Regions from separate parts of the Streptomyces sp. NPDC057854 genome, predicted to be linked through region 2. Evidence: riboswitches for the same ligand, from Rfam matches in the RefSeq annotation. Region 2 holds a riboswitch; the other holds the start of a gene.
The links. A riboswitch is a leader RNA that binds a small molecule or an ion and turns the genes downstream of it on or off. The one in region 2 is predicted to bind cyclic di-AMP.
Positions count from the first base shown of each region.

Region 1: linked by a shared signal. The riboswitch ahead of ACFVQZ_RS04900 (transglycosylase family protein) and the one ahead of ACFVQZ_RS30270 (peptidoglycan DD-metalloendopeptidase family protein) in region 2 are both predicted to bind cyclic di-AMP.

Region 1 covers NZ_JBHVMF010000002.1:118,126-132,113, reverse strand. Annotated here, with positions in the region: gene ACFVQZ_RS04925 (nucleoside triphosphate pyrophosphohydrolase) at 1-70, shown strand, start outside; gene ACFVQZ_RS04920 (RrF2 family transcriptional regulator) at 125-604, shown strand; gene ACFVQZ_RS04915 (globin domain-containing protein) at 610-1,821, opposite strand; gene ACFVQZ_RS04910 (cytochrome P450) at 1,923-3,335, shown strand; gene ACFVQZ_RS04905 (transglycosylase family protein) at 3,533-4,633, shown strand; cyclic di-AMP (ydaO/yuaA leader) riboswitch at 4,898-5,073, shown strand; gene ACFVQZ_RS04900 (transglycosylase family protein) at 5,078-5,830, shown strand; gene eno (phosphopyruvate hydratase) at 6,121-7,407, shown strand; gene ACFVQZ_RS04890 (septum formation initiator family protein) at 7,510-7,980, shown strand; gene ACFVQZ_RS04885 (DUF501 domain-containing protein) at 8,004-8,543, shown strand; gene ACFVQZ_RS04880 (Ppx/GppA phosphatase family protein) at 8,540-9,454, shown strand; gene ACFVQZ_RS04875 (NAD(P)/FAD-dependent oxidoreductase) at 9,825-11,213, shown strand; gene ACFVQZ_RS04870 (class I SAM-dependent methyltransferase) at 11,396-12,694, shown strand; gene ACFVQZ_RS04865 (ABC transporter permease) at 12,750-13,988, opposite strand, start outside.
Region 2 covers NZ_JBHVMF010000026.1:27,182-41,169, reverse strand. Annotated here, with positions in the region: gene shc (squalene--hopene cyclase) at 1-1,840, shown strand, start outside; gene ACFVQZ_RS30300 (1-hydroxy-2-methyl-2-butenyl 4-diphosphate reductase) at 1,840-2,496, shown strand; gene hpnH (adenosyl-hopene transferase HpnH) at 2,504-3,520, shown strand; gene ACFVQZ_RS30290 (aspartate aminotransferase family protein) at 3,531-4,916, shown strand; gene ACFVQZ_RS30285 (helix-turn-helix transcriptional regulator) at 4,993-5,622, shown strand; gene ACFVQZ_RS30280 (DUF6126 family protein) at 5,643-5,807, shown strand; gene ACFVQZ_RS30275 (tyrosine-protein phosphatase) at 5,823-6,647, opposite strand; cyclic di-AMP (ydaO/yuaA leader) riboswitch at 7,038-7,202, shown strand; gene ACFVQZ_RS30270 (peptidoglycan DD-metalloendopeptidase family protein) at 7,207-8,193, shown strand; gene ACFVQZ_RS30265 (SGNH/GDSL hydrolase family protein) at 8,369-9,172, shown strand; gene ACFVQZ_RS30260 (STM4011 family radical SAM protein) at 9,159-10,022, opposite strand; gene ACFVQZ_RS30255 (STM4012 family radical SAM protein) at 10,032-11,369, opposite strand; gene ACFVQZ_RS30250 (STM4013/SEN3800 family hydrolase) at 11,366-12,187, opposite strand; gene ACFVQZ_RS30245 (STM4014 family protein) at 12,199-13,344, opposite strand; gene ACFVQZ_RS30240 (STM4015 family protein) at 13,341-13,988, opposite strand, start outside.

The sequences.
Region 1 (13,988 bases), on a different contig from region 2:
CCCGGAGGCGGCGCTGCGGGCGGCGGCCCGGGCGTACCGGGACGCGATCCGGGCGGCCGAAGAGCTGTGAGGCCCGCGGCGGACGGCCCGCCGCCCCGGATCCCGGATGGGTAGTATCCAGAACATGCAGATGAGCGAGGGCGTCGAGTGGGCGCTGCACAGCTGCCTCAACCTGGCCTGGGCCGAGGACGGGGCGGCGGTCACGGCGACCCGGCTCGCCGCCTTCCACGCCCTGCCCGCGGCCTACCTCAACAAGCAGCTCCAGGCCCTCGTCCGGGCCGGGATCCTCACCTCCACCACCGGCCCGCGCGGCGGCTTCCGGCTCGCCCGCGCCCCCGGTGACATCACGGTCCTCGACGTGGTGACCGCGATCGAGGGGCCGCAGGACGCGTTCCGCTGCCAGGAGATCCTGCGGCAGGGCCCGGACGGCCGGGCCGGCGTCGACTACCGCGCGACCTGCGCCATCTCCCGGGCCATGCGCCGCGGCGAGCTGGCCTGGCGCCGGGAGCTCGCCGCACAGACCCTCGCCGACCTCAAGGCGGAGGTGGAGGCGCGGCAGCCGGAGACCCCGGAGCTCACCCGGCGCGGGCTCGCGCGCCGCTGACGGCGTCAGAACCCGCCGGGGGCCCGGGCCGCCGGGTCGTGCCAGCGGACCGCCGGCGGCTGGAGCAGCCACTCGGCACGGGAGGCCGGGCGGGTACCGAACCGGCCGGCCGGCGGCAGGACGTCGTGGCGGGTGCGGGCCGGATCCGCGCCCAGCTCCTCCAGGACCTCCGTGACCTCGGCGAGGAAACCGGGCGGACCGGCCAGGTGCACGTCGTGGTCCGGCCAGCGCCCGCAGGACCGCAGCGCCGTCAGCAGCCGCTCGGTCGCCTGGTCCCGGTGGTGGCGGGGGGCCGCGGTGATCAGGGTGACGCGCAGCCCCGGCAGCCGCGCGGCCAGCCGCTCCAGGTCCGCCCGCCCGTACAGGTACTCGCGGGAGCGCGCCACCATGAAGATCCGGCCCTCGGCCGCCGGGTCCGCGCCGGCCGCCTCCTCCAGCAGCGCCTTGACCGGCGCCCAGCCCGTACCCGCGCATATATAGGTACGGAGCCCGCCCGGCGCCGTCGCCGCCACCGCCGCGCCGCCGGCCGCGCTCAGCCGCAGCGTCTCGCCCGGCCGGACCTCGTCCACCAGCGCCGTGCTCATCGCCCCGCCCCGGACCCGGCTCACGTGCAGGTCGAGCGTGCCGTCCGCGCGGGGCGCGTTGCCGAGCGAGTACGTGCGCCACACGCGCGGCACCCGGAGCGAGCTGACGCCGGCGTACTGGCCCGGGAGATAGGGGAACGGGCGGCGCGGGCGGAGGGTCAGCACCGCCAGGTCGCCGCCGTGCCGCCGGTGCCCGACGACGTCCGCGTCCCACCACGCGGGATCCCCGGCCGCCGCGGACTCCTCCGCGCCCCGCAGCATCAGCTCCGCGACCCGCCCGTACGCCTCCGTCCAGGCCTTCTCCGCCTCCACCGTCCACGCCGACCCCGCCGCGTGCGCGAAGGCGGCCAGCAGGCTCTCGCCGACCGCCGCGTAGAGCGCGGGCGTGGCGAGGAACTTGCGGTGGTCGCGGCCCAGCCGCCCCAGGTAGGCGGCCAGCCCGGGCTCGTCCAGCGCGGTCACCACATAGGTGAGTGCGGCGAACAGCCGGTCCCGCTGCGGGCCCATGTCCTCCGGGAAGAGCTCCCGCACGCCCGGGTTGCGCCAGAACAGGTGCGAGTAGAAGTACGTGACGGCGTGCTCGGCCCGTCTCTCGACGACCGCGAACGTGCTTCTCAGCAAGGGGAGGTCCACGCGGGCAATGTAGGGCACGCGCCGTCACGGCGTGATCACCGGGCGGTGATGACGTCAGGTCGGCCGCGGGGCCGCCGGGGACCGGACGGTACGGTCGGGGCGTGAGTGAAGGACCCGCCCCGACGCCCGGCACGCCCCATGAGCCCCGTACACCCCGTACGCCGGAGGCGTCCGGTACGCCGGGAACGCACCGCACGGACCCCGCCCCGGCCGGCTGCCCGGTCTCCGGAACCGGTGAAGGGCCCGTCCCCGCCCTCTTCAGCTGGGAGTTCGCGAGCGACCCCTACCCGGCGTACGCCTGGCTGCGCGAGCACGCGCCCGTGCACCGCACCACCCTCCCCAGCGGCGTCGAGGCGTGGCTCGTCACCCGGTACGCGGACGCCCGGCAGGCCCTCGCCGACCAGCGGCTCTCCAAGAACCCCGTGCACCACGCCGAACCCGGCAAGACGGGCATCCCGGGCGAGCGCAGCGCCGGCCTGATGACCCACCTGCTCAACATCGACCCGCCGGACCACACCCGGCTGCGGCGGCTCGTGTCCAAGGCGTTCACCCCGCGCCGGGTCGCCGCCTTCGCGCCGCGCGTGCAGGAGCTGGCGGACCGGCTCATCGACTCCTTCGCGGAGCGGGGGAGCGCCGACCTCATCCACGAGTACGCCTTCCCGCTGCCCATCTACGCCATCTGCGACATGCTCGGCGTCCCCGCCGAGGACCAGGACGACTTCCGCGACTGGGCCGGGATGATGATCCGGCACGGCGGAGGACCCCGGGGCGGGGTCGCGCGGTCGGTGAAGAAGATCCGCGGATACCTGGCGGAGCTGATCCACCGCAAGCGGCAGACCCTCGGCGAGGAGGGCGCGGACGACCTCATCTCCGGGCTGATCCGCGCCTCCGACCACGGCGACCACCTCACCGAGGCCGAGGCCGTCGCCATGTGCTTCGTGCTGCTCTTCGCCGGCTTCGAGACGACCATCAACCTCATCGGCAACGGCACCTACGCCCTGCTCCGCAACCCGGAGCAGCGCGCCCTCCTCCAGTCCTCGCTCGCCGCCGGCGAGACCGGGCTCCTGGAGACCGGCGTCGAGGAACTGCTCCGCTACGACGGGCCGGTGGAGCTGGCGACCTGGCGGTACGCCACCACCGACCTCACCCTCGGCGGCCAGGCCGTCCCGGCCGGCGACCCCGTCCTCGTCGTCCTCGCGGCGGCCGACCGCGACCCGGACCGCTTCGGCGCCCCGGACACCCTCGACCTCGCCCGCACCGACAACCAGCACCTCGGGTACGGGCACGGCATCCACTACTGCCTGGGCGCGCCGCTCGCCCGGCTGGAGGGCCAGACCGCGCTCGCCACCCTCCTGACCCGCCTGCCCGACCTGCGGCTCGGCGCCGATCCGGACGAACTGCGGTGGCGCGGCGGGCTCATCATGCGCGGATTGCGCACGCTTCCGGTCGAGTTCACCCCATCCGCACCCCGTCCGCACCCCCGCACGGCGGGTGACGGAGGATCAGAAATGTGATCTTCACGTGATCGCGCGGCCATCGACTTGTGACGGACGTTCGAATGCGGCTACGTTCGCGCCAACGTTCGGCCCGACCCCGGCCGTCCCAGGCGTCACCGCCGACCCGCCGTCACGCGAAAGGCCCCGACATGCTTTCCGGAAACGGACGACACCGTCGACCCCGCCAGGCTCCCGCGATCGTCGTCACCGCCGGAGTGACCGGATCCGCCCTGGCGCTCCCGCTGCTCGCCACCGGATCCGCCTCCGCCGCCGACGCGGCCACCTGGGACCGCGTCGCCGCCTGCGAGTCCGGGGGCCAGTGGAGCGCCAACCTCGGCAACGGGGCCTTCGGCGGGCTCCAGATGACGCAGGAGCTGTGGGAGCGGCACGGCGGACTCGCGTACGCCACCAGCCCCGACCTCGCCAGCCGCGCCCAGCAGATCACCGTCGCCGAGCGGGCCCTGGCCTCCGGCAGCACCGCCTGGGCCACCTGCGCCCCCATCGCCGGCCTGGAGAACGACGGCGAGGCGACCGGCGTGCACCCCGGCCCCGTGGTCCCGCGGGAGGAAGAGGGCGGCGTGGCGCCCGAGTCGAACCGCACCGGCGGCACGCCCGCCGGCACCGACACCGCCACCGCCCCCGCCGAGCGCCCGGCGGCCGGGGAGACCGCGGAGACGTCCGCCCCGGCCACCACGCCGGCCGACTCCACGGGGCGGGCGGAGACCGCGGAGACGGCCGCGGAGACGGAGGAGGCGCGGAAGGCGCCGTCGGGGTCCGCCACGGCCCCGGCGAAGCCCACCTCTCCCACCTCCCCCGACACGTCCACCGCGCCCACGGCCCCCGGGGTCGGCGTCACGCCGCTGCCGGCGACCACCGCGCCCGGCGCCCCGGACGCCTCCACGGGCACGCCCGAGGCCCCGGTCGGCACCCCGGACGGCTCGGGCGCCCCCGTGGCGCCCACCACCCCGGCGGCCCCCGGCACGGAGGGGTCTGACGTGGCGTCGGCCGCGCCCGGGACGGGCAAGCACCGGGGCGAGGCCGCCCCGGAGGAAACCGGCAAGTCGGACACCAGTCAGGAATCCGGGCGACATGCCGCAGCTGCGGACAAGGTCGTATCAACCCCCGTCAACGCGGACGAGGCTGACGCCTACACCGTGCGGCCGGGTGACTCCCTGTCGGAGATCGCGCAGGCGAACGACCTTCCGGGTGGCTGGGATGCCCTCTACGACGCCAACCGCCAGACGGTCGGCACCGACCCGGATCTCATCCTCCCTGGTCAGAGCCTGGAACTGACGGTCCCTTCGTCGGAGAAGTGAGGCCGTTTCAGGGGCGTATGTCCGATTTTGGGAAAGTGAGACATGGGTCTCTTCGCCCCAACTGGCGTGTCACGTCCGCAAACTTTGCTTCCGTCAGCTCTCACCTGCGCAAACGAGGTCTGACGGAGGGCAAGGAAGGGCGTTTTGTCCGTCGTGAGCCTCTTTGAACTTCGAGCACCTGTGTGTCTACGGTCGACACCGCTCGCCACCGCGGGCCCCGTCGACCGAAACGCCGAGTCCTGCCGTCGGCCGCCGGGAACTGTCGTCGCGAAAGCGCCGCAGGCAGGAGTGGGGGACCCAAGGTTCGTGCCGGGCCCGGCCGTCGACAGCGACGGCCGCAGGACCGGCTAGGGGTGAAGCCGCGTGCTAGGACACGCGGCCGGGCGACTCTTCCAGCCCGAACCCGACAGCTCACCTCACAGGCGTCGGTGAAGAGGAAACTCCATGCTGTTCTCCGGCACGGGCAAGCGTCGTCGTCCCTCCAAGGCCACCCGCGTCGTCGCCCTCGTCGGCGTCACCGGCGCGGCCGTCGCCGCCCCGCTGATGGCCGCCGGCACCGCCTCGGCCGCCACCGCCTCCGAGTGGGACCGCGTCGCCCAGTGCGAGTCCGGCGGCAACTGGTCCATCAACACCGGCAACGGCTACTACGGCGGCCTCCAGTTCTCCGCCTCCACGTGGGCCGCGTACGGCGGCACCGCCTACGCCGCCACCGCCGACCAGGCCAGCAAGTCGCAGCAGATCGCCATCGCCGAGAAGGTCCTCGCGGGCCAGGGCAAGGGCGCCTGGCCGAGCTGCGGCGTCGGCCTCTCCTCCGCCTCCTACGACGGCGGCTCCGCCGAGGCCGCTCCGCAGCAGCGGAGCACCCAGCAGCAGAGCACCCAGCAGGCCGCCCCGCGCCAGAGCGCCCCCGAGCGCTCCTCGGAGCAGTCCGCCACCCGCAGCGAGCAGCGCCAGGCCCCGAAGCGCACCGCGCAGGCCGCCCCGCAGGCCGCCGCCAAGAAGACCGTCACCACCCCGACCGGCAAGAAGGTCAAGAAGGGCGACGGCGAGTACAAGGTCGTCGCCGGCGACACCCTCAGCAAGATCGCCGCGGCGCAGGGCGTCGAGGGCGGCTGGGCCGAGCTCTTCGAGCTCAACAAGGACGTCGTCGAGAACGCCGACCTGATCTACCCGGGCCAGCAGCTCCACCTCAAGTAAGGAGCCGCGGTGGCGGTGAGTCCGGCGGCTCACCGGCACCCGACGACCCTCCCGCGGTGACCACCCCGGTCCCGAGCCCCCTTCCCCCGTGGCTCCGGACCGGGGTTCCGGCGTTACCGCCCGGTAGTTCCCGGGTCTTTCGTCCTCCGATGCGTGCTCTTGGGCCCTTTTTCGTCCCAGGGGACGGGCGGTCGGCTGGCCGGAGCGCCGGAGCCGGTTAGGCTCTTGTCGCAAGGCGAACGAGACCTTGCGACCCCTGCGTCACACCTAGCGTCACATCCCAGAAGGAGATGCTCGTGCCGTCCATCGACGTCGTCGTAGCCCGGGAAATCCTGGACTCCCGAGGCAACCCCACGGTCGAGGTCGAGGTCGGCCTCGACGACGGCAGCACCGGCCGTGCTGCCGTGCCGTCCGGTGCCTCCACCGGTGCGTTCGAGGCTCTGGAGCTCCGTGACGGCGACCAGAACCGCTACCTCGGCAAGGGTGTCGAGAAGGCCGTCCTCGCCGTCATCGAGCAGATCGGCCCGGAGCTCGTCGGCTACGACGCCACCGAGCAGCGCCTGATCGACCAGGCCATGTTCGACCTGGACGCCACCCCGGACAAGTCGTCGCTCGGCGCCAACGCCATCCTCGGCGTCTCGCTCGCCGTCGCGCACGCCGCCTCCGAGGCCAGCGACCTCCCGCTCTTCCGCTACCTGGGCGGCCCGAACGCGCACCTGCTGCCCGTTCCGATGATGAACATCCTCAACGGTGGGTCGCACGCCGACTCCAACGTCGACATCCAGGAGTTCATGATCGCCCCGATCGGCGCGGAGTCCTTCTCCGAGGCGCTGCGCTGGGGCACCGAGGTCTACCACACCCTCAAGTCCGTCCTGAAGACCAAGGGCCTGTCCACCGGTCTCGGCGACGAGGGCGGCTTCGCCCCCAACCTCGGCTCCAACCGCGAGGCGCTCGACCTCATCCTGGAGGCCATCAAGCAGGCCGGCTACGTCCCCGGCAAGGACGTCGCCCTCGCCCTGGACGTCGCCGCCTCCGAGTTCTACAAGGACGGCAAGTACCTCTTCGAGGGCAAGGAGCGCTCCGCCGCCGAGATGACGGAGTACTACGAGGAGCTCGTCTCCGCGTACCCGCTCGTCTCCATCGAGGACCCGCTGTTCGAGGACGACTGGGCCGGCTGGAAGGTCATCACCGAGAAGCTCGGCGACAAGGTCCAGCTCGTCGGCGACGACCTCTTCGTCACCAACCCCGAGCGCCTCGCCCGCGGCATCGAGGAGAAGTCCGCCAACGCCCTCCTGGTCAAGGTCAACCAGATCGGCTCGCTGACCGAGACCCTCGACGCCGTCGAGCTCGCCCAGCGCAACGGCTTCAAGTGCATGATGTCCCACCGCTCCGGCGAGACCGAGGACGTCACCATCGCCGACCTCGCCGTCGCCACCAACTGCGGCCAGATCAAGACCGGCGCCCCGGCCCGCTCCGAGCGCGTCGCCAAGTACAACCAGCTGCTGCGCATCGAGGAGATCCTCGACGACGCCGCCGTCTACGCCGGCCGCAGCGCCTTCCCGCGCTTCAAGGGCTGACCTGCCCCGGCACCGCAGTTCCGTCCGTCCCCGCACCCGGTCCCGTACCGTGTGCGGGGACGGACGTGTGAGGGAGACCGGAGACAGGGGAGGCGGCAGGACATGGCCGTGAAGAACGGGGACCGGTTCTCGACCGCGACCCGGCTCAGGCTGATCGGCGAACAGACCGCCGCCCGCGTCTACCGCTCCCAGACCCGGCGCCAGGCCCGCCGCTCCCGGCTCACCGGCCGCGCCGCCTTCCTCGCCCTGGTCGTCTGCTCCCTCGTCGTCGCCCTCGCCTACCCGATACGGAGCTACGTCTCCCAGCAGGGCGAGATCGCCGACCAGGAGCGCAAGGCCGCCGAGGCCGCCCGCCGGGTCGAGGAGCTGCGGGACGAGAAGGCCCGCCTCCAGGACCCCGCGTACGTCCGCCGCCTCGCCCGCGAACACCTCCACTACGTGCTCCCCGGCGAGACCGGCTTCACCGTGAACGACCCCGGGGCGGCCGACCGCCCCCGCGCCGACCAGGGCACGTCCGACCGCCCCTGGTACGACAACCTCTGGGACGGCGTGGACAACGCCGACCGCCGCTGACCGACCCGACTGTAGGACCCACCTTGGAAACGCCCCCTCCGCAGACCGCACGCACCGAGCCCACCGAGGCGGACGTCGCCGCCTTCGAGGCCCAGCTCGGCCGGCCGCCCCGCGGCCTGCGCGCCATCGCGCACCGCTGCCCCTGCGGCAACCCGGACGTCGTCGAGACCGCGCCCCGGCTGCCCGACGGCACCCCCTTCCCGACCACGTACTACCTCACCTGCCCCCGGGCGGCCTCGGCCATCGGCACCCTGGAGGCCAACGGGGTCATGAAGGAGATGCAGGCCCGGCTCGCCACCGACCCGGAGCTCGCCGCCGCCTACCGCGCCGCGCACGAGGACTACCTCGCCCGCCGCGACGCCATCGAGGTCCTGGAGGGCTTCCCCAGCGCCGGCGGCATGCCCGACCGCGTGAAGTGCCTGCACGTCCTCGTCGGCCACGCGCTCGTCGCCGGCCCGGGCGTCAACCCGTTCGGCGACGAGGCCCTGGCCATGCTCCCCGAGTGGTGGGCCAAGGGCCCGTGCGTGAACCCGTGCGCCGAGAAGAAGGAGACCGCGGAATGACCCGGGTCGCCGGAATCGACTGCGGCACCAACTCCATCCGCCTCCTCGTCGCCGACGTGCACCCGGAGACCGGCGAGCTGATCGAGCTGGACCGGCGGATGACGATCGTCCGGCTCGGCCAGGGCGTCGACAAGACCGGCCGGCTCGCCCCCGAGGCGCTGGAGCGGACCTTCGCCGCCTGCCGCGCGTACGCCGCCGTCATCGAGGAGCTGGGCGCCGAGCGGGTCCGCTTCGTCGCCACCTCCGCCTCCCGCGACGCCGAGAACCGGCAGGAGTTCGTCGACGGGGTCGTGTCGATCCTCGGCGTCGAGCCCGAGGTCATCACCGGCGACCAGGAGGCCGCGTTCTCCTTCACCGGCGCCACCGGCGAACTGCGCGGCGACGACCGCCGCCTCGTCGTGGACATCGGCGGCGGCTCCACCGAGTTCGTCGTCGGCAACCGGCACGTCGAGGCCGCCCGCTCCGTCGACATCGGCTGCGTCCGCCTCACCGAGCGGCACGTCCGGCACGACCCGCCGACCGCCGAGGAGGCCGAGGCCATCCGCGCCGACGTGCGCGCCGCCCTCGACCTCGCCGCCGAGACCGTCCCGCTCGACACCGCCGACACCCTCGTCGGCCTGGCCGGCTCCGTCACCACCGTCGCCGCCATCGCCCTCGGGCTGCCGGAGTACGACTCCGAGAAGGTCCACCACTCCCGGATCTCCGCCGCGCAGGTCGCCGAGGTCACCCGCCGGCTCCTCGCCTCCACCCACGACGAGCGGGCCGCGATCCCCGTCGTCCACCCCGGCCGGGTCGACGTCATCGTGGCCGGCGCCCTGGTCCTCCAGGAGATCGTGGAGCGCGTCGGAGCCGCCGAGGTCGTCGTCAGCGAGCACGACATCCTCGATGGGATCGCCCTATCCGTGGCATAGCGGGCAGCTATCGAGGCCCCCGGCGACACCCCGTCGGGAAAGCTTCGTGAAGTTCTTCACAAGGAAAAGGGCCCTGATGGCGCCGAAGGGAGGTCTTCCGGCCTCCCCGGGGGGTCATCAGGGCCCTTTCGCAGGCGCGGAGGCCACTTCGCTCGATGTTTCCATCGTGTGAACGCACCCGCCGGTTCAGCGTTAACGGCGGCTCTCCGGACCAGTTCAGTAGGGGTGAACAACGTTCGCCCCCGCACCCTGGTTCCTTTGCACGACCATGACATGGATCACGTGGGCGGCGGAGTGTAGCAGAGCACCCGCGGAAGCTTGTGAAGGGGCGCACGAGGTGACCCCCGGGGGTGGGTGGATACTCGATGGCATGAGCACCACGGAGCGTCCCAGGATCCTCATCGTAGGCGGCGGGTACGTTGGCCTGTACGCCGCGCGGCGCATCCTCAAGAAGATGCGTTACGCCGAGGCGACCGTCACGGTCGTCGACCCGCGGTCGTACATGACGTACCAGCCCTTCCTCCCCGAAGCCGCCGCCGGCAGCATCTCGCCGCGCCACGTCGTCGTCCCGCTGCGGCGCGTCGTGCGCGGAGCCGAGGTGCTCACCGGCCGGGTCACCACCATCGACCAGGACCGCAAGGTCGCCACGATCGCGCCGCTCGTCGGCGAGGCGTACGAGCTGCCCTTCGACTACCTGGTCATCTCGATGGGTGCCGTCTCCCGCACCTTCCCGATCCCCGGCCTCGCCGAGCAGGGCATCGGCATGAAGGGCATCGAGGAGGCCATCGGGCTGCGCAACCACGTCCTCGAGCAGCTGGACAAGGCCGACTCGACCACCGACGAGGAGGTCCGCCGCAAGGCCCTGACCTTCGTCTTCGTCGGTGGTGGCTTCGCCGGCGCCGAGACCATCGGCGAGGTCGAGGACATGGCCCGCGACGCGGCCAAGTACTACACCAACGTGTCCCGCGAGGACATGCGCTTCATCCTCGTCGACGCCGCCGACAAGATCCTCCCCGAGGTCGGCCCCAAGCTCGGCCAGTACGGCAAGGAGCACCTGGAGAGCCGCGGCATCGAGATCTACCTGGAGACCTCCATGGACTCCTGCGTGGACGGCCACGTCGTGCTCAAGAACGGCCTCGAGGTCGACTCCAGCACCATCGTGTGGACCGCCGGCGTCAAGCCGAACCCGGCGCTCGCCCGCTTCGGCCTGCCGCTCGGCCCCCGCGGCCACGTGGACTGCAACGAGAAGCTCCAGGTCAACGGCCTCGACTACGTCTGGGCCGCCGGCGACAACGCCCAGGTCCCGGACCTCGCCGCCATCAAGGCCGGCGTCCCGGCCGAGCGCGCCTGGTGCCCGCCGAACGCCCAGCACGCCCTGCGCCAGGCCAAGGTCCTCGGCGACAACGTCGTGTCCGGCATGCGCGGTTTCGAGCAGCGCACGTACAGCCACGCCAACAAGGGCGCCGTGGCCGGCCTCGGCCTCCACAAGGGCGTCGCCATGATCGTCATGGGCAAGTTCAAGATCAAGCTCAAGGGCCGTCTCGCCTGGTACATGCACCGTGGCTACCACGGCATGGCGATGCCGACCTTCAACCGCAAGATCCGCGTCTTCGCCGACTGGACCCTCGGCATGTTCCTCAAGCGCGAGGTCGTGTCGCTCGGCGCCATGGAGACGCCGCGCGAGGAGTTCTACGAGGCCGCCAAGCCCGCCCCGGCCCCCGCCGCGGCCCCGGCCCCGGAGAAGGCCAAGGCGTCGTAACACCCCGCAGTACCGAAGGGCCGTCCGTCATCCGTGGTGCGGGCGGCCCTTCGGCGTGCTTTCGGCGCGTTCTGCCGAGTCCTCGCGTCGCGGCGGGATGGGAAATCCCCACCGACGGTGTTCCCTTGATGACGGAAGGACGGCGGACGACAGTCCGGGGCAAGCCACGGAGGTGTGTCACCATGGCCGACGCCGCGACGCGGCTCGCGACTCTCGCCGGGGAACTGCTGGGAAGTCCCCTCCCGGTGCGCCTGCGCGCCTGGGACGGCAGCGAGGCGGGACCCGCGGGAGCCGGTCCGGTTCTCGTGATCAAGGACCGCAGGGCCCTGCGCAGGATGATCTGGAAGCCCGGCGAACTGGGCCTGGCCCGCGCCTGGGTGGCCGGCGAGATCGACGTCGAGGGCGACCTCTACGACGCCCTGGACCGGCTCTCCGGACTGATCTGGGAGCGCGACGGGGAAGCGGCGGGCGGACTGCTCTCCGCCGTCCGCGACCCGCGGATCCGGGCCGCCGGCGCGGCGCTGCTCCGGCTGGCCGGCCCGCTGCCGCCGCCGAAGCCGCCGGCCGAGGAGGTCCGCGCCCGCAGCGGCGGCCGGCACAGCAAGCGCCGCGACCGGCAGGCGATCAGTCACCACTACGACGTCGGCAACGACTTCTACGCCCTGGTCCTCGGCCCGTCGATGGTCTACTCGTGCGCCTACTGGACCGACGGCGGCACCCTGGAGGACGCCCAGCGCGACAAGCTGGACCTGATCGCCCGCAAACTGGCCCTGAAGGAGGGCGACCGGCTGCTCGACGTGGGCTGCGGCTGGGGCTCGATGGCCCTCCACGCCGCCCGCGAGTACGGCGCCCGCGTCGTCGGCATCACCCTCTCCCGCGAGCAGGCCGCCTTCGCCCGCAAGCGGATCGCCGAGGAGGGGCTGACCGACCGGATCGAGATCCGGGTCCAGGACTACCGGGACGTGTCCGACGGGCCGTTCGACGCGATCTCCTCCATCGGCATGGCCGAGCACGTCGGCGCCGTCCGGTACCGCGAGTACGCCGACATCCTGTACGGCCTTCTGAAGCCCGGCGGGCGGCTCCTCAACCACCAGATCGGGCGCCGCCCCGAGCCCGACGAGGAGGCGTACCGGGTCGACCCCTTCATCGACGCGTACGTCTTCCCCGACGGCGAACTCGCCCCCATGGGCCGCACCCTGACGACCCTGGAGGACGCCGGCTTCGAGGTCCGGGACGTCGAGGCGATCCGCGAGCACTACGCGCTGACGCTGCGCCGCTGGGTGGCGAACCTGGAGCGGGACTGGGACCGCGCGGTGCGGCTCACCTCGCCCGGCCGGGCCCGGATCTGGCGGCTCTACATGGCGGCCTCGGCGGTCTCCTTCGAGCGCAACCGGATCGGCGTGAACCAGTTCCTGGCGGTGAAGACGCCCGCCGCCGGGACGAGCGGGCTGCCGCTGCGCTCCCGGGAGTGGACGGAGTAGCGCGAGGGCCGGTGCCCCCTCGGGGACACCGGCCCTCCTTCTCGTACCGCCGGCGCTACTCGGCCTTGATGGCGGTGAGCATGTTCAGCCGGGCGGCGCTGCGGGCCGGCCAGAGCGAGGCCAGCACGCCGACCAGGGCGGCCAGGACCAGGAAGAGTCCGATGCGGTCCCACGGCATGACCAGGCTGTAGCCCGGCAGGCCCGACTCGAAGGTCTTGCCGAGGGCCCAGGCGAGGAAGGTGCCGAGACCGATGCCGACGATCGCGCCGAAGACGGAGATGACCACGGCCTCCAGGCGGACCATGCGCTTCACCCGGCGGCGGTCGAGACCGATCGCGCGGATCATGCCGATCTCCTGCTGCCGCTCGAAGACGGACATCGCGAGGGTGTTGACGACGCCGAGGACGGCGATGATCAGGGCCATCGCGAGCAGGCCGTACATGATGTTGAGCATCAGGTTGATCTGGCCGCCGAGGACGTCGCGGATGTCCTTCTTGTCGAGGACGCTGATGGCCGGGTTGTCGCCCATGGCCTTCATCAGCGCCTGCTCGCCGGCGTCGCCGGCGCCGCCCTCGACGGCGACGTAGATCTCGCGGATGTACTTCTGCGGGTCGTGCGCGTCGAGGAGCTTCGCGTCCATGACGACGGGCGAGAGGGTCTCGGTGCCCTTGTAGAGGGCGGTGACGGTCAGCGTGCCCTTCTTCTTGTCCAGGTACTCGACCGGGACGGTGGAGCCGACCTTCAGACCGCGCTTGGCGGCGGTGTCCTCGGCCACGGCGATCTGGCCCTTGCCGAGGCCGGCCAGCGAGCCCTCCACGTCCTCGAACCGGATGAGCTTCTCGATCTGGCCGGGAGTCACGCCGGAGGCGGCGGTGAACTTCCCGTCGAGTTCGAGGGCGCCGGCCTGCTGCGGGGAGACCGCGGTGACGCCGGGGGCCTTCTCCAGGGCCGCGAGGGCTTCCTTCGACAGGCCGTCGCCGCTGGCCATCGTCACCATGTAGTCGGCCTTGATGCCGTCGACGGTCATCTTGTCGATGGCCTGGCCGCCGCTGACGCCGATCACCGTGAGGCCGGTGACCAGGGTGAGGCCGATGGCGAGCGCGGAGGCGGTGGCGCCGGTGCGGCGCGGGTTGCGGACCGCGTTGAGGCCGGCGAGCTTGCCGGAGATCCCGAAGGCCTTCACGAAGAAGGGGCGGATCAGGGCGATCACGGGCCGGGCCAGGAACGGGATGAGGACGATGACGCCGATGAGGGTGGCGAAGGCGCCGCCCGCGATGATCATGCGGCCTTCGTC
Region 2 (13,988 bases):
CCCCGAGGGCTGGTGGAAGGGCGCCCTGGAGACCAACGTCACCATGGACGCCGAGGACCTGCTGCTCCGCCGGTTCCTCGGGATCCTCGACCCGGACACCACGGCCGCCGCCGCCCGTCACATCCGCAGCCGGCAGTACGAGGACGGCACCTGGCCCACCTTCCACGGCGGCCCCGGCGACCTGTCCGCCACCGTCGAGGCGTACGTCGCCCTGCGGCTCGCCGGGGACCGGCCCGAGGACCCGCACATGGCCCGCGCCGCCGCCTGGGTCCGCGCCGAGGGCGGCATCGCCGCCGCCCGCGTCTTCACCCGCATCTGGCTGGCCCTCTTCGGCTGGTGGCGCTGGGAGGACCTGCCCGAGCTGCCGCCCGAGCTGGTCTTCCTGCCGACGTGGTTCCCGATGAACATCTACGACTTCGGCTGCTGGGCCCGGCAGACCATCGTGCCGCTCACCGTCGTCTCCGCGCACCGCCCGGTCCGGCCCGCGCCGTTCGCCCTCGACGAGCTGCACACCGACCCGGACCGCCCGGCGCCGCCCCGGCCGCTCGCCCCGCTCACCGGCTGGGACGGCCTCTTCCAGCGCCTCGACAAGGCCCTGCACGTCTACCACCGGTTCGCCTGGCGCGGCCTGCGCAGGGCGGCCATGAACGCCGCCTCCCGCTGGATCGTCGAGCGGCAGGAGAACGACGGCTGCTGGGGCGGCATCCAGCCGCCCGCCGTCTACTCGCTCATCGCCCTCCACCTGCTCGGCTACGACCTGGAGCATCCCGTCATGCGGGCCGGCCTGGAGTCCCTGGACCGGTTCGCCGTGTGGCGGGAGGAGCCCGACGGGCCCGTCCGCATGGTCGAGGCGTGCCAGTCGCCCGTCTGGGACACCTGCCTCGCCACCATCGCCCTCGCCGACGCCGGCCTGCCCGCCGACCACCCGGCGCTCGTCAGGGCCGCCGACTGGATGCTCGGCGAGGAGGTCACCAAGGCCGGCGACTGGGCCGTCCGCCGGCCCGGACTCCCGCCCGGCGGCTGGGCGTTCGAGTTCCACAACGACAACTACCCGGACATCGACGACACCGCCGAGGTGATCCTCGCGCTGCGCCGGGTCCGGCACCCCGACCCCGCCCGCGTGGACGCCGCCGTCGCCCGCGCCGCCCGCTGGACCGTCGGCATGCAGTCCGGCAACGGCGCCTGGGCCGCCTTCGACGCCGACAACACGGGCGTTTTGCCCAACAAACTGCCCTTCTGCGACTTCGGTGAGGTCATCGACCCGCCCTCCGCCGACGTCACCGCCCACGTGGTCGAGATGCTCGCCCACGAGGGCCGCGCCGACGACCCCCGCACCCGCCGGGGCATCGACTGGCTGCTCGCCGCCCAGGAGCCGAACGGCGCCTGGTTCGGCCGCTGGGGCGTCAACTACGTCTACGGCACCGGGTCGGTGCTGCCCGCCCTCGCCGCCGCCGGACTCCCCGCCTCCCACCCGGCGTTCCGCCGGGCCGTCGCCTGGCTCGCCGCCGCGCAGAACCCGGACGGCGGCTGGGGCGAGGACCTGCGCTCGTACGACGACCGCTCCTGGATCGGCCGCGGCGCCTCCACCGCCTCGCAGACCGCCTGGGCCCTCATCGCCCTGCTGGCCGCCGGCGAACGCGAGTCGGAGTCCGTCCGCCGGGGCGTCGCCTGGCTGACGGACACCCAGCGCGAGGACGGCTCCTGGGACGAGCCGTACTTCACCGGCACCGGCTTCCCCTGGGACTTCTCCATCAACTACCACCTCTACCGGCAGGTCTTCCCGCTCACCGCGCTCGGCCGGTACCTGCACGGCGAGCCCGTCCCGCGCCGGGAGGGGTGATGCAGCGCCCGCCCGGGGAACCGGGCGCCGCCGCGCCGCCGCTGCTCGTCGCCTGCGCGCTCGGCATCGAGCGGTTCGCGCTGCGCGGCGGCGGCCGGTCCGGGGCCCCGGGGCCGGTCCGGGTGGTCCGCACCGGCATGGGCCCCGCCCATGCCGCCCGCGAGGTGTCCCGGGCGCTCGCGCGCGACGGCTGGGCCGGGGCCGCCGTCGTCGCCTCCGGCTTCTGCGCCGGACTCGCCCCCGGCATGCACCCCGGCGACCTCGTCGTCGCCGGGGAGACCCGCGACCCCTACGGCACCACCGCCTGCGACGGCACCGCCCTGCTGGTCGACGCCCTCACCCGGGCGCTGCCCGGCCGGACCGTGCACACCGGCCCGCTGACCGGCTCCGACCACGTGGTGCGGGGCCCCGAGCGGGCCGCGCTGGCGGCCGGCGGGGCGATCGCCGTCGACATGGAGTCCGCCGCCACCCTCCGTACCGCCCGGGCCGTCGGACCCCGGCCCCTTGCCGCCGTACGGGTGGTCGTGGACGCCCCCGAGCACGAACTGGTCCGCATCGGCACCGTACGCGGGGGAATATCGGCCTTCCGTGTCCTGCGTGCCGTCCTTCCCGCCTTCTTCGAATGGCACCGTTCTCTGCTGCTCCCCAGGAGGTGAGCGAGTCATGGCCATGCCGCTCCGTCAGTCCGTCCGGGTCGGGACCTATCTCCTCGAACAGAAGCTCCGCAAGCGGGACAAGTTCCCGCTCATCGTCGAACTGGAGCCGCTCTACGCCTGCAACCTCAAGTGCGAGGGCTGCGGCAAGATCCAGCACCCGGCCGGCGTCCTCAAGCAGCGGATGCCGGTCGCCCAGGCGGTCGGCGCCGTCCTGGAGTCCGGCGCCCCGATGGTCTCCATCGCCGGCGGCGAACCCCTGATGCACCCGCAGATCCACGAGATCGTGCGCCAGCTCGTCGCCCGGCGGAAGTACGTCTTCCTCTGCACCAACGCGATGCTGCTGCGCAAGAAGCTCGCCGACTTCACGCCGTCCCCCTATTTCGCCTTCGCCGTCCACATCGACGGACTGCGCGAACGCCACGACGAGTCCGTGGCGAAGGAGGGCGTGTTCGACGAGGCCGTCGCCGCGATCAAGGAGGCCAAGCGGCGCGGATTCCGGGTCACCACGAATTCCACGTTCTTCAACACCGACACTCCGCAGACGATCATCGAGGTGCTGAACTTCCTCAACGACGACCTCCAGGTCGACGAGATGATGATCTCCCCGGCCTACGCCTACGAGAAGGCCCCCGACCAGGAGCACTTCCTCGGCGTCGAACAGACCAGGGAGCTCTTCCGGAAGGCGTTCGCCGGCGGCAACCGGCGCCGCTGGCGGCTCAACCACTCGCCGCTCTTCCTCGACTTCCTCGAAGGCAAGGCCGACTTCCCGTGCACCGCCTGGGCGATCCCCAACTACTCCCTCTTCGGCTGGCAGCGCCCCTGCTACCTGATGAGCGACGGGTACGTCCCCACCTACCGCGAACTCGTCGAGGAGACCGACTGGGACAAGTACGGCCGCGGCAAGGACCCGCGGTGCGCCAACTGCATGGCGCACTGCGGCTACGAACCGACCGCCGTCCTCGCCACCATGGGCTCGCTCAAGGAGTCGCTGCGGGCGGTCCGCGAGACCGTCCAGGGGAGCTGAGGGGCGCACCATGACCGACGGGTTCGACCTGCGGGCCCTGCTCGCCGAGCGCGGCGGCGAGCGGTACGCGCTGCACGCCCGCCACCTCAACCCGCAGCTGCCCCGGATGCTGCACACCATCGGCTTCGACAAGGTCTACGAGCGGGCCGCCGGCGCCCACTTCTGGGACGCCGACGGCAACGACCACCTCGACATGCTCGCCGGCTTCGGCGTCATGGGCCTCGGCCGGCACCACCCCGTCGTCCGCAAGGCCCTGCACGACGTCCTCGACGCGGACCTGCCGGACCTCACCCGCTTCGACTGCCCGCCGCTGCCCGGACTGCTCGCCGAGCGGCTGCTCGCCCACAGCCCCCACCTCGACCGGGTCTTCTTCGGCAACAGCGGCACCGAGGCCGTCGAGACCGCGCTGAAGTTCGCCCGGTACGCCACCGGCCGGCCCAGGGTCGTCTACTGCGACCACGCCTTCCACGGGCTCACCACCGGCGCCCTCTCCGTCAACGGCGAGAAGGGCTTCAGGGCCGGCTTCGACCCGCTGCTGCCCGACACTGCGATCGCGCTCGGCGACCTCGACGCCCTGGAGCGCGAGCTCCGCAGGGGCGACGTGGCCGCCTTCGTGGTCGAGCCGATCCAGGGCAAGGGCGTCCACGAGGCCCCGCCCGGCTTCCTCGCCGCCGCGCAGGCGCTGCTGCGCCGGCACGGGGCGCTGCTGATCGCCGACGAGGTGCAGACCGGCCTCGGCCGGACCGGCGACTTCTACGCGTACCAGCACGAGGACGGCGTCGAGCCGGACCTGGTGTGCGTGGCGAAGGCGCTCTCCGGCGGGTACGTGCCGGTGGGCGCCACCCTCGGCCGCGACTGGATCTTCAAGAAGGTCTACTCCTCGATGGACCGGGTCCTGGTGCACTCGGCCAGCTTCGGCTCCAACGCCCAGGCGATGGCGGCCGGGCTCGCGGTGCTGTCGGTGATGGAGTCCGAGGGGACGGTCGCGCACGTGCGGCGGGTCGGCGGGCTGCTGAAGGGCCGGCTGGAGGAGCTGGTGCCCCGGTACGAGCTGCTGCACGCGGTGCGGGGCCGGGGGCTGATGATCGGGATCGAGTTCGGCCGGCCGAGCTCGCTGGCGCTGCGCGGCCGGTGGGCGATGCTCCAGACGGCCCGCAAGGGGCTCTTCGCGCAGATGGTGGTGGTGCCGCTGCTCCAGCGGCACCGGATCCTCACCCAGGTCTCCGGCGACCACTTGGAGGTGATCAAGCTGATCCCGCCGCTGGTGATCGACGAGGCGGACGTGGACCGCTTCGTGACCGCGTTCACGGCGGTGATGGAGGACGCCCACGGCGGCGGGGGACTGCTGTGGGACTTCGGGAAGACACTGGTCAAGCAGGCGGTCGCGCAGCGCTGAGCCGTCCGCATCCGAAGGTTTTTGCCTCTGGGGCAAGAAACTTGCCTCAGAGGCACGATCCTGGCGGAATGGACGCATGGACCACGTCCCCCGGGGCTCCGCCCCGGAAACCGCCGCCCCCGAGCTCGTGCCCGACGTCGCCCCGCAGCTGCGGGCCCTGCGCCGGCGCCGGGGGCTCACCCTGGAGGCCGCCGCCCAGCGCGCCGGGCTCTCCCCGGCGCACCTCTCGCGGCTGGAGACCGGGAACCGGCAGCCGTCGCTGCCGATGCTGCTGGCCCTCGCCCGTATCTACGGTACGACGGTCGCCGAGCTGCTGGGGGAGGCCCCGCCCGAGCGCGACCCGGTGATCCGGGCCGGGCGGTCCGAGCCGGTCGAGGCGGACGGCTGGATCTACCGGCAGGCTGGCGGCGCCGGGCGCGCCCTGCAGTGCCTCCGCGTGCACGTGCCGTACGCCACCCGGGCCGACATCGTGCGCGTCCACCCCGGCGAGGAGTGGCTGCACGTCCTCGACGGACAGGTCCGGCTCGCGCTCGGCGAGACCGTGCATCTGCTCGATCCCGGGGACAGCGCGCACTTCGACTCGCTCACCCCGCACCGGATCGGCGCGGCCGGCCGCGCCGGCGCCGAGGTGCTGTTCGTCCACACCCTCCTGCAGAGCCCCGCCGCCGAACTGTGCCTGGGCGGCGGCGCCCCGCATTCCCGCTGAACCCCGAAGGGTTGACCGACATGTCCGACAAGTCAGCGCATTCCCGTCCGGTCACCGGAGAGGAGCGCGGGGAGGGCCGCTTCCCCAAGGGGCTGGTGCTCCGCCTCTTCGCGTACCTGGTCGCCGGCCACCTCTTCGCCGCCTTCCTCTACCTGCTCTTCATGCTCGGCGGGCAGAACCAGTAAGCGGTCCCGGGGCGCTCACGCCTCCGTCAGGAACCGCTCGCGCAGCCGCTCGCGGGTCTCGGGCGCCAGCTTCAGGCCCTCCGCGAGGTAGACGTCCACGGACCCCCAGGTCGCGTCGATCGTCTCGAAGGCGGCCCGCAGGTACTCCACCCGCGCGTCGAACAGCGGGCTCAGCAGCTCCACCACCTCGGGCGCCATCCCGTCCCGGGCGGTGGGGCTACGGCGCACCTTGTAGCGGCGGTGCGGGGCGTCGGACTTCACGTAGTCGGCCTCGATCGCCGCGCGCTCCACGCCCAGGGCGAGCAGGGTGATCGCGATCGAGAGCCCGGCGCGGTCCTTGCCGGCCGCGCAGTGCATCAGGGCCGGGACGGCGTCGTCGGCGAGGGCGTGCAGCACCCGGCTGTGCTCGGCGGTCCGCTCCACGACCATCCTGCGGTACGAGGTGATCATCCGCTCCGCGGCCCTGCCCTCGCCCAGCAGCCCGCGCAGGGTGTCGAGGTCGCCCTCCCGGACCAGCCGCCAGAACTCCTTGCCGTCGGCCGGGTCGCTCAGCGGTATGTTCACGTTCCGTACGCCCGGGAGCTCCACGTCGGGCCCCTCCACCTTGGCGTCGGCGGCGTTGCGGAAGTCGAAGACGGTGTGCAGGCCGAGGCCGGCGAGGAAGGCCGCGTCGGACTCGGTGGCGTCGGCGAGGTGGCCGCTGCGGAACAGGGTGCCGGGCCGGACGGCGCGTCCGTCCGTCGTCGGCAGGCCGCCCACGTCCCGGAAGTTGCGGACCTCCGCGAGCTCGGGCTCGCCGGGCTCGAAGGGCGACTGGACCTGCGGCAGCTGTTGCGTCACGGATGCTCCTGGGGGTAGGCGTTCGCGGGGCGGGGAACGAGATCGGTTCCCCCCGCAATCATCCCGGCGCCGGGGGGTGCGGCGCACCCCCCTGAGCAGCAATGGGCGATCTGTCCGTATTGGGATGCTTGGGATAACCCGCCCTGGTTGAGGGGGAGATGGCGTCCGGCGCGTGAGCAGCGTCATAGAAGTGACGGATCGTGGCCGACCGCCCGGACCAATCCCCCTCCGCGAAAAGGGAATCGAGGGTCCGTCATCCACGGAGGGTGACCGGAATTCCGGGCTCGAAGATCGCCCCGGAATGCCCGGAGAATTCGGCGGCTTGTTCGCGCCGACCCCGCTCGTCTAGCGTCGCCGTCAATCCGGTCGGACCGCCGAATCCTGCCACCGTCCGGAATTCGACCCCATCCCATCGCACGGCAGGAGCGGGGGACCCAAGGAAGTACGCCGGTCCCGCGAACGCAGGACGGCTCGGGGTGAAGCCGCGTGAGAAACGCGGCCGGGCATCTCCAGTCCGAACCCGACAGCTCACCTCGCAGGCGCCGGAGAGGAATTCGCCATGCCCGCGAAGGGTAAGCACCGCCGTCCGAAGTCCACCCTGATCACCCGTGGCCTGGTCGCCGCCGGCACCGGTGGCGCCGTCGTCGCCCTGCCGCTCATCGGCGCCACCGGGGCCCACGCCGCCGAGCAGGCCGCCCCGGCCGCCGCCCCCGCCGCCGTCGTGAGCGCCGCCGCGCAGGTCCAGGCCGCCGCGCCCGCCGCCGCCCCGGCCGCGAAGGCCGCCGCTCCGAAGACGTACTCCGTCGTCGCCGGCGACTACCTGTCCAAGATCGCCGCCGAGCAGGGCGTCGCCGGCGGCTGGCAGAAGCTCTACGCGGACAACCGCCAGGTCGTCGGCGAGGACCCGTCGCTGATCCTGCCGGGCATGAAGCTCACCCTCGGCGCCAAGAACACCGCCAAGGCCGCCGCGCCGAAGGCCGCCGCCGAGGCCGCCCCGAAGGCCGCCGCGAAGACCGAGCGCAAGGCCGCCCCGAAGGCCGAGCGCAAGGCCGTCCAGAAGACGCGGTCCGCCGGCGAGCAGACCCGCGCCACCCGCTCCACCGAGCGCGCCGCCGCCCCGGCCGCCGCGCAGCCCGCCTCCTCCGGCTGGGTCGCCCCCGTCACCGGCGGCGTCTCCACCCCGTACCGCGCCTCCGGCTCCATGTGGTCCTCCGGCTACCACACCGGCGCCGACTTCATCGCCTCCTCCGGCACCACCGTCCGCGCCGTCGGCGCCGGCACGGTCGTCTCCGCCGGCTGGAGCGGCGCGTACGGCAACGAGGTCGTCATCAAGCACGCCGACGGCAACTACTCGCAGTACGCCCACCTCTCCTCCCTCGCCGTCTCCGCCGGCCAGTCGGTCAGCGGCGGCCAGCAGATCGGCCTCTCCGGCTCCACGGGCAACTCCACCGGCCCGCACCTGCACTTCGAGATCCGCACCTCGCCGAGCTACGGCGCCGACATCGACCCGCTGGCCTACCTGCGCCAGCACGGCGTCTCCATCTGACGCACCCCCGTCCGGACGCGGTCCGGCCGGCCCCGGCGGAGGCCCGGCACCCCCTGGTGCCGGGCCTCCGCCCTATTCCGGCTTGGCACATTCTTTATCGGTGGCATATATCACCCACCGTCAACCCCTCCTTACGGTCGCGTAGGACACACCCGAAAGGGGAGGATGTGCTGCCGTGGCAGACGATTCGAGAGAAACAGACAAGAGCGCGTTCGGTGCATTCGGGTCGTACGCGGCGATCGGCGACAGCTTCACGGAAGGCGTCGGAGACCCCGGTCCCGACGGGACCTACGTCGGCTGGGCGGACCGCCTCGCGGTGCTCCTCGCCGACCAGCTGCCGGACCACCAGGAGTTCCGCTACGCCAACCTGGCCGTCCGCGGACGACTCCTCGACCAGATCGTGACCGAGCAGGTGCCCCGGGCCAAGGAGCTCGCGCCCGACCTGGTCACCTTCTGCGCCGGCGGCAACGACATCATCCGCCCCGGCACCGACCCCGACGACGTCGCCGAGCGCTTCGAGCGGGCCGTGCGCGACCTCACCTCCGCCGTCGGCACCGTCATGGTCACCACCGGCTTCGACACCCGCGGCGTACCCGTGCTCAAGCACCTGCGCGGCAAGATCGCCACGTACACCGCCCACGTCCGCGCCATCGCCGACCGCTACGACTGCCCGGTCCTCGACCTGTGGTCGCTGCGGTCGGTCCAGGACCGGCGCGCCTGGGACGACGACCGGCTGCACCTCTCGCCCGAGGGGCACACCCGGGTCGCGCTGCGCGCCGCGCAGGTCCTCGGCCTGCCGGTGCCCGCCGACCCCGACCAGGAGTGGCCGCCGCTGCCCGCCCGCGGCCCGCTGGAGGTCCGGCGGGACGACATCCACTGGGCGCGCGAGTACCTCGTGCCGTGGATCGGCCGGCGGCTGCGCGGCGAGAGCTCCGGCGACCACGTCGAGGCCAAGCGTCCCGACCTCATGCCCCTGTAGTCCAGGGGCGGCCGGCGGGGATCCGCTCCAGGACCCCGCCGGCGAACACGTCGTACAGCGGCAGCGTCTCCAGGTGCACGTAGCCGATGTGGCAGTCGCAGACGGCGAGCGGGCAGGCGCGCGGGCGCAGCGCGGCCCGGTACGAGCCGTCGTACAGATTGCCCAGCTCCGCCTTGACGAAGTGGCAGCGCCGCACCGTCCCGTCGCCGTCCACCGACACCACCGACGCGCCGGTCCGGCACGGCAGCCCCACCGAGCGGTGCGGATGCCGGCTGTACGGGAAGAGCGGGTCGATGCCCGTCCACGCCGCCGCCTCCGCGTCGGTGTAGGTGTGCCCCTCGGCCGCGTTCACCCACAGGTAGACGTGGTCGGGCAGCGCGGCCCGCAGCCGCAGCGCCTCCGCGTGGTGCTCGGGCAGCCCCACCACGCCGACGCTGAACCGGACGCCGCGGTCCGCCAGGTCGAGCGCCTTCCCGAGGAAGCGGTCGTACGGGGTCTGGCCCGGGTGGTACGTGCACCACAGGGCCAGCGCGTCCAGGTCGGCCTCGTCGAGCCAGGACGTCCGGCAGCTCAGATTGGTCTGGATCGCGACCCGCTCCACGTGCGGCAGCCGGGACAGCTCCACCAGCGCCCGCCGGTACCAGGAGCGGACCAGCCCCTCGCCCCACGGCGTGAAGAGGATCCGCAGCCGGTCCCCGGTCTGCCCGGCCGCCCAGCCGGTGAACCGCTCCAGCGCCGCCCGGTCCGCCCGCAGCGCCTCCGGGCTGTCCCGCCGCTTGGCGAACGGGCAGTACGGGCAGTCGTAGTCGCAGGAGGCGAGCGGCCCCCGGTACAGCAGCGTCAGGTCCACGCCCGCCCCCTACTTCGGCTCGTACGCGGCCATCGCGGCCCGTACGGCGGGGGAGAACAGCTCCGGACCGAGGCCGTCCGAGTGCGCGAGGCCCTCCGGCGACAGGCGCAGCAGCCCGTCCGGCGCCGACCCGTCCAGCCAGCCGTACCCGGCGAACCGCTCCAGCTCCGGGCCGAAGTCCTCGTGCGCGCCCGACCCGAACCGCTTCTCGTACCCGGCGAGCTCCATGCCCTCGGCCTGCAGCAGCGACTGGAGCAGGTGGCGGCGGCGCGCCTCGCCGCCGTCCACCCACCGGCCCACCTCGGCCCGGGAGAAGTCGGCGGTCTCCGTGTAGGCGTCGATGATCGACCGGATCTCCCGCATGTCGACCGCGTAGTCGAAGGAGTAGTGCAGCGCCGCCGTGTACGAACGCGCGCCGCAGCCCAGGCCGATCATGCCGTCGGTCTGGCAGGCGTAGTCGTCGGGCCCGGCCGGGCCCGCGTCCGCCCGCCGGAACATCCGCATCGACACCTGCTCGTAGCCGTGCGCCAGCAGGTGGTCCCGGCCCCGCCGGTAGAGCCGCAGCCGCCGCTCGTCCCACTCCCGGTCCGACTCGGCCGGGGCCGAGCGGCCGAGCCCGGTCAGCGGGCGCACGTACAGCGGGTACAGGTACAGCTCCTCGGGCCGCCAGGCGAGCGCCGCGTCCAGCGAGTACCGCCAGGTCTCCTCGGTCTGCCCCTCGATGCCGTAGATGAGGTCGATGTTGAGCACCGGCACCGCGGTGTCCCGGATCCGGCCGAGCGCCGCCTCCACGTCCGCGCGGCGCTGCGGCCGGACCGCCGCCCGCGCCTCGGCGTCCACGAAGCTCTGCACCCCGATGCTCAGCCGGGTGGCGCCGCGCGCGGCGAGGACCGCGAGCCGGTCGGCGGTGGCGGTGGCCGGCGAGGTCTCGACGGAGAGCGGCACCGCCCGCAGGTCGGCGCCCATGCGGTGCTCGGCGATGTCGCACAGCCGCTCCAGCTCGGCGGCGGTCAGGAAGGTCGGCGTGCCGCCGCCGAACGCCGCCGTCGCGAACCGCACCGGCGCCGCGTCGCCCAGCGCCTCCCGGACCGCCGCGGCCTGCCGGCCGAGCGCGTCCAGGTAGCGGGTCGTCAGCTCGTCCGGGGCGCCGATCCGGGTGAAGAGGTTGCAGAAGCCGCAGCGGACCTCGCAGAAAGGTATGTGCGCGTACAGCGAGAGGGCGTCCTTCGGCTCGTCCGCCCACAGCGCGGCCAGCTCCGGCCGCTCGGGCAGCGGCCGGTACGCCGTCTTGTGCGGGTAGGCGTAGACGTACGAGCGGTACGGACGCGGGTGCGCGGTGCCGGTCACGCGGCGGCTCCTTCCCGGGGACCGTCCAGCGTGAACTGCGCGTACGGCACCGTCCACACCACCTCGTGGCCGAGCCGGTGGCCCGTGTACCCGTCGTCGCCGTACGCCGTCCCGTGGTCCGAGCAGACGATCGCGAAGCAGCGGCGGCGGGAGGACATCGCGGCGAACAGCCGCCCGATGTGCCGGTCCACGTACTCCAGCGCCGCCGCGTGGGTGGCCCGGGTGTCGCCGGCCTCGCGGCGCGCGCCCGGGGTGTGGAACCAGTTGGGCTGGTGCAGGGCCGCCACGTTCACGAAGAGGAAGAGCCGGCGCCCGGCCGGGAGCGCGGCCACCACCTCCTCCGCCCGCGTCACCTGCGCCTCGAACGAGGTCGGCGACGCCACCCCGAACGACGGCTCCCAGTGGCTCTCCTGGAACAGACCGGGCAGCACCGAGCCGAGCGGCGGCCGCTTGTTGAAGAACCCGACGCCACCCACGCACACCGTGCGGTAACCCTCGGCGGCGAGCGCGGACACCAGGTCGGGGGAGTCGTACACGAAGGTGCCGTCCGCGGTGGTCTCGCTGCCCGCGAACCGGGCCGCGAAGAGCCGCGGATGCGGCCCCGGCACCGCCGGCGTCGGCAGGAAACCGGCGAAGATCGCCTGGTGGGAGGCGTAGGTGAAACTGCCGGGGGCGTGCCGCCGCTCCCACCGCCCGCCCGGCAGGTGCCGGGCCAGGTTCGGGATGCGGCCGGCCGCGGCCAGCTCGGCGGCCACGTCGTACCGGAGGGTGTCGAGGGTGACCAGGAGCAGGTCATGGCTGCCGACGATCTCGTTCATGTCGGGCTGGTTCACGGGGTGGTGCTCGTTCCTGTGGTGCTGGATGTCGGTGTCCCGGAGGCGCGCAGCAGATCGGCGACCTGGGCACCGTACGTGTCCAGGCCCTCCGCGCCGCTGCCGGGGAGGCCGGTGAGGCCGGGCAGGAGGTCCCCGAAGGCGTTGACCTCGCCGACCGCGAAGCGGCGCCAGCCGGCGCCCGGCAGCAGGTCCACGCCGACGCAGCGGGTGCCCGGGAAGGCCGCCGCCGCCCGCTCGCACACGGCGACGGCGTCCTCCCAGCGCCCGCCGGCGGCGGCGATCGCCGCCCGCGCGGCGGCCAGGTCGCCGCGGGCGCCGCCGAGGTGGAGATTGGTCATCGGGGAGCGGCTGGTGCGGACCACGGCGTGCGTGGCGCGCCCGCCGGTCACCACCACCCGCAGGTCGGCGGCCCGGCCGCCCTGCACCGCCTTCGGCAGCCAGCGCTCCACGTGCAGCCCGTCCGGCGCGAGCGCGTCGACCAGGGCGCCGACCTCCCGCGCCCCCGTGTAGCGCCGCACCCGCAGCGAGTTGAAGAGCCGTCCGGCCCCGTCCCGCTCCACCGAGGTGGTCGCCTGCACCCGGCCCCCGGCCGCCGTCTCCAGGGCGAGGACCCCGGAGGCGGAGGAGCCGTGGGCCGGTTTCACGAAGACCCGGCGCAGCCCGGCCGCGGCCGTCAGCGCCACCAGGTCGTCCCAGCCGCGCACCGGCGCCCCGCCGGGGCCCGAGGTCGGCGACGCCGGGACCGGCACCCCGGCGTCGGCGAGCCGGCCGTGGGTGAGCCGCTTGTCGAAGAGGACCGCCGTCTCCGCCGGATCGTCCACCAGCACCGCGCCGGCCCGCGCGGCCTCGGCCGCGAGCCCGGCGACGGCGGCGGTGAACCGCTCGTACCAGAGCCGGCCGCCCTCCACCCGGGCCGGGTCGTCGGCGTCCCGCAGCAGGCGGTCCACCTCCGGCACCTCCCCGGGCGAGTCGACGCGCACGGTCTCGCCCGCCGCGAGGCGGGCCCGGCCGGCCAGCACGTCGAGCCAGGAGACGACCCGCGCCCCGGGCAGCCCGGCGGCGCGCAGCGCGTCCTGGAAGAACGCGACGCGCCGGCCCGCCGGATCGCCGACGACGACGAGGCGCGGGCCGCCGGTCATTCGGCGACGGCGACGTAGCGCCAGACGTCCCCGTCGCCGTCGTCCTCCGGCTCCTGCGGGTCGTCCAGGACCACCCGCACGCCGTGCGGGGCGAGCGCGGCCGTCAGCCGTGCGCCCATCGCCTCAGACAAGTAGTGGTGCGACAGGTCCAGCTCCCGCAGGTGGGTGAGCGGCTGCCCGTCGAGCAGGGCCGCCGCGCCCTCGTCGGTGAGCACGCCCATGCTGAGGTCGAGCCTGTCGAGCCGGGCGACGACCGGCGCGCTCGCCACCGCCGCCGCCACCTGGTCCTCGATGACGCTGTTGCACAGCCCCAGGCTGCGCAGGGCCGGGAACGCCTCGCCGGACAGCAGCGGCGCCAGGTCGGCCGGGGAGGAGTCGCCGCCGTACTCGTCGGTGCCCAGCCACAGTTCCAGGCGCTCCAGGGCGGGCAGGTCGCTGCCGGCGATGCCGCGCACCACCTCGGCGCCGAGCCCGCCGGTCTCCACGACCAGGGTCTCCAGGCCGGTGTGGCGCACCGACGGGAAGGCGAGCCCGCTGCCGCCGCGCACCCCGAGCTCCCGCAGCGCCGGGTAGGCGGCGAGCAGCGGCGTCACGTCGGACTGCACGATCCAGGAGATCTCGCAGTCCTCGACCGTCATGTCCCC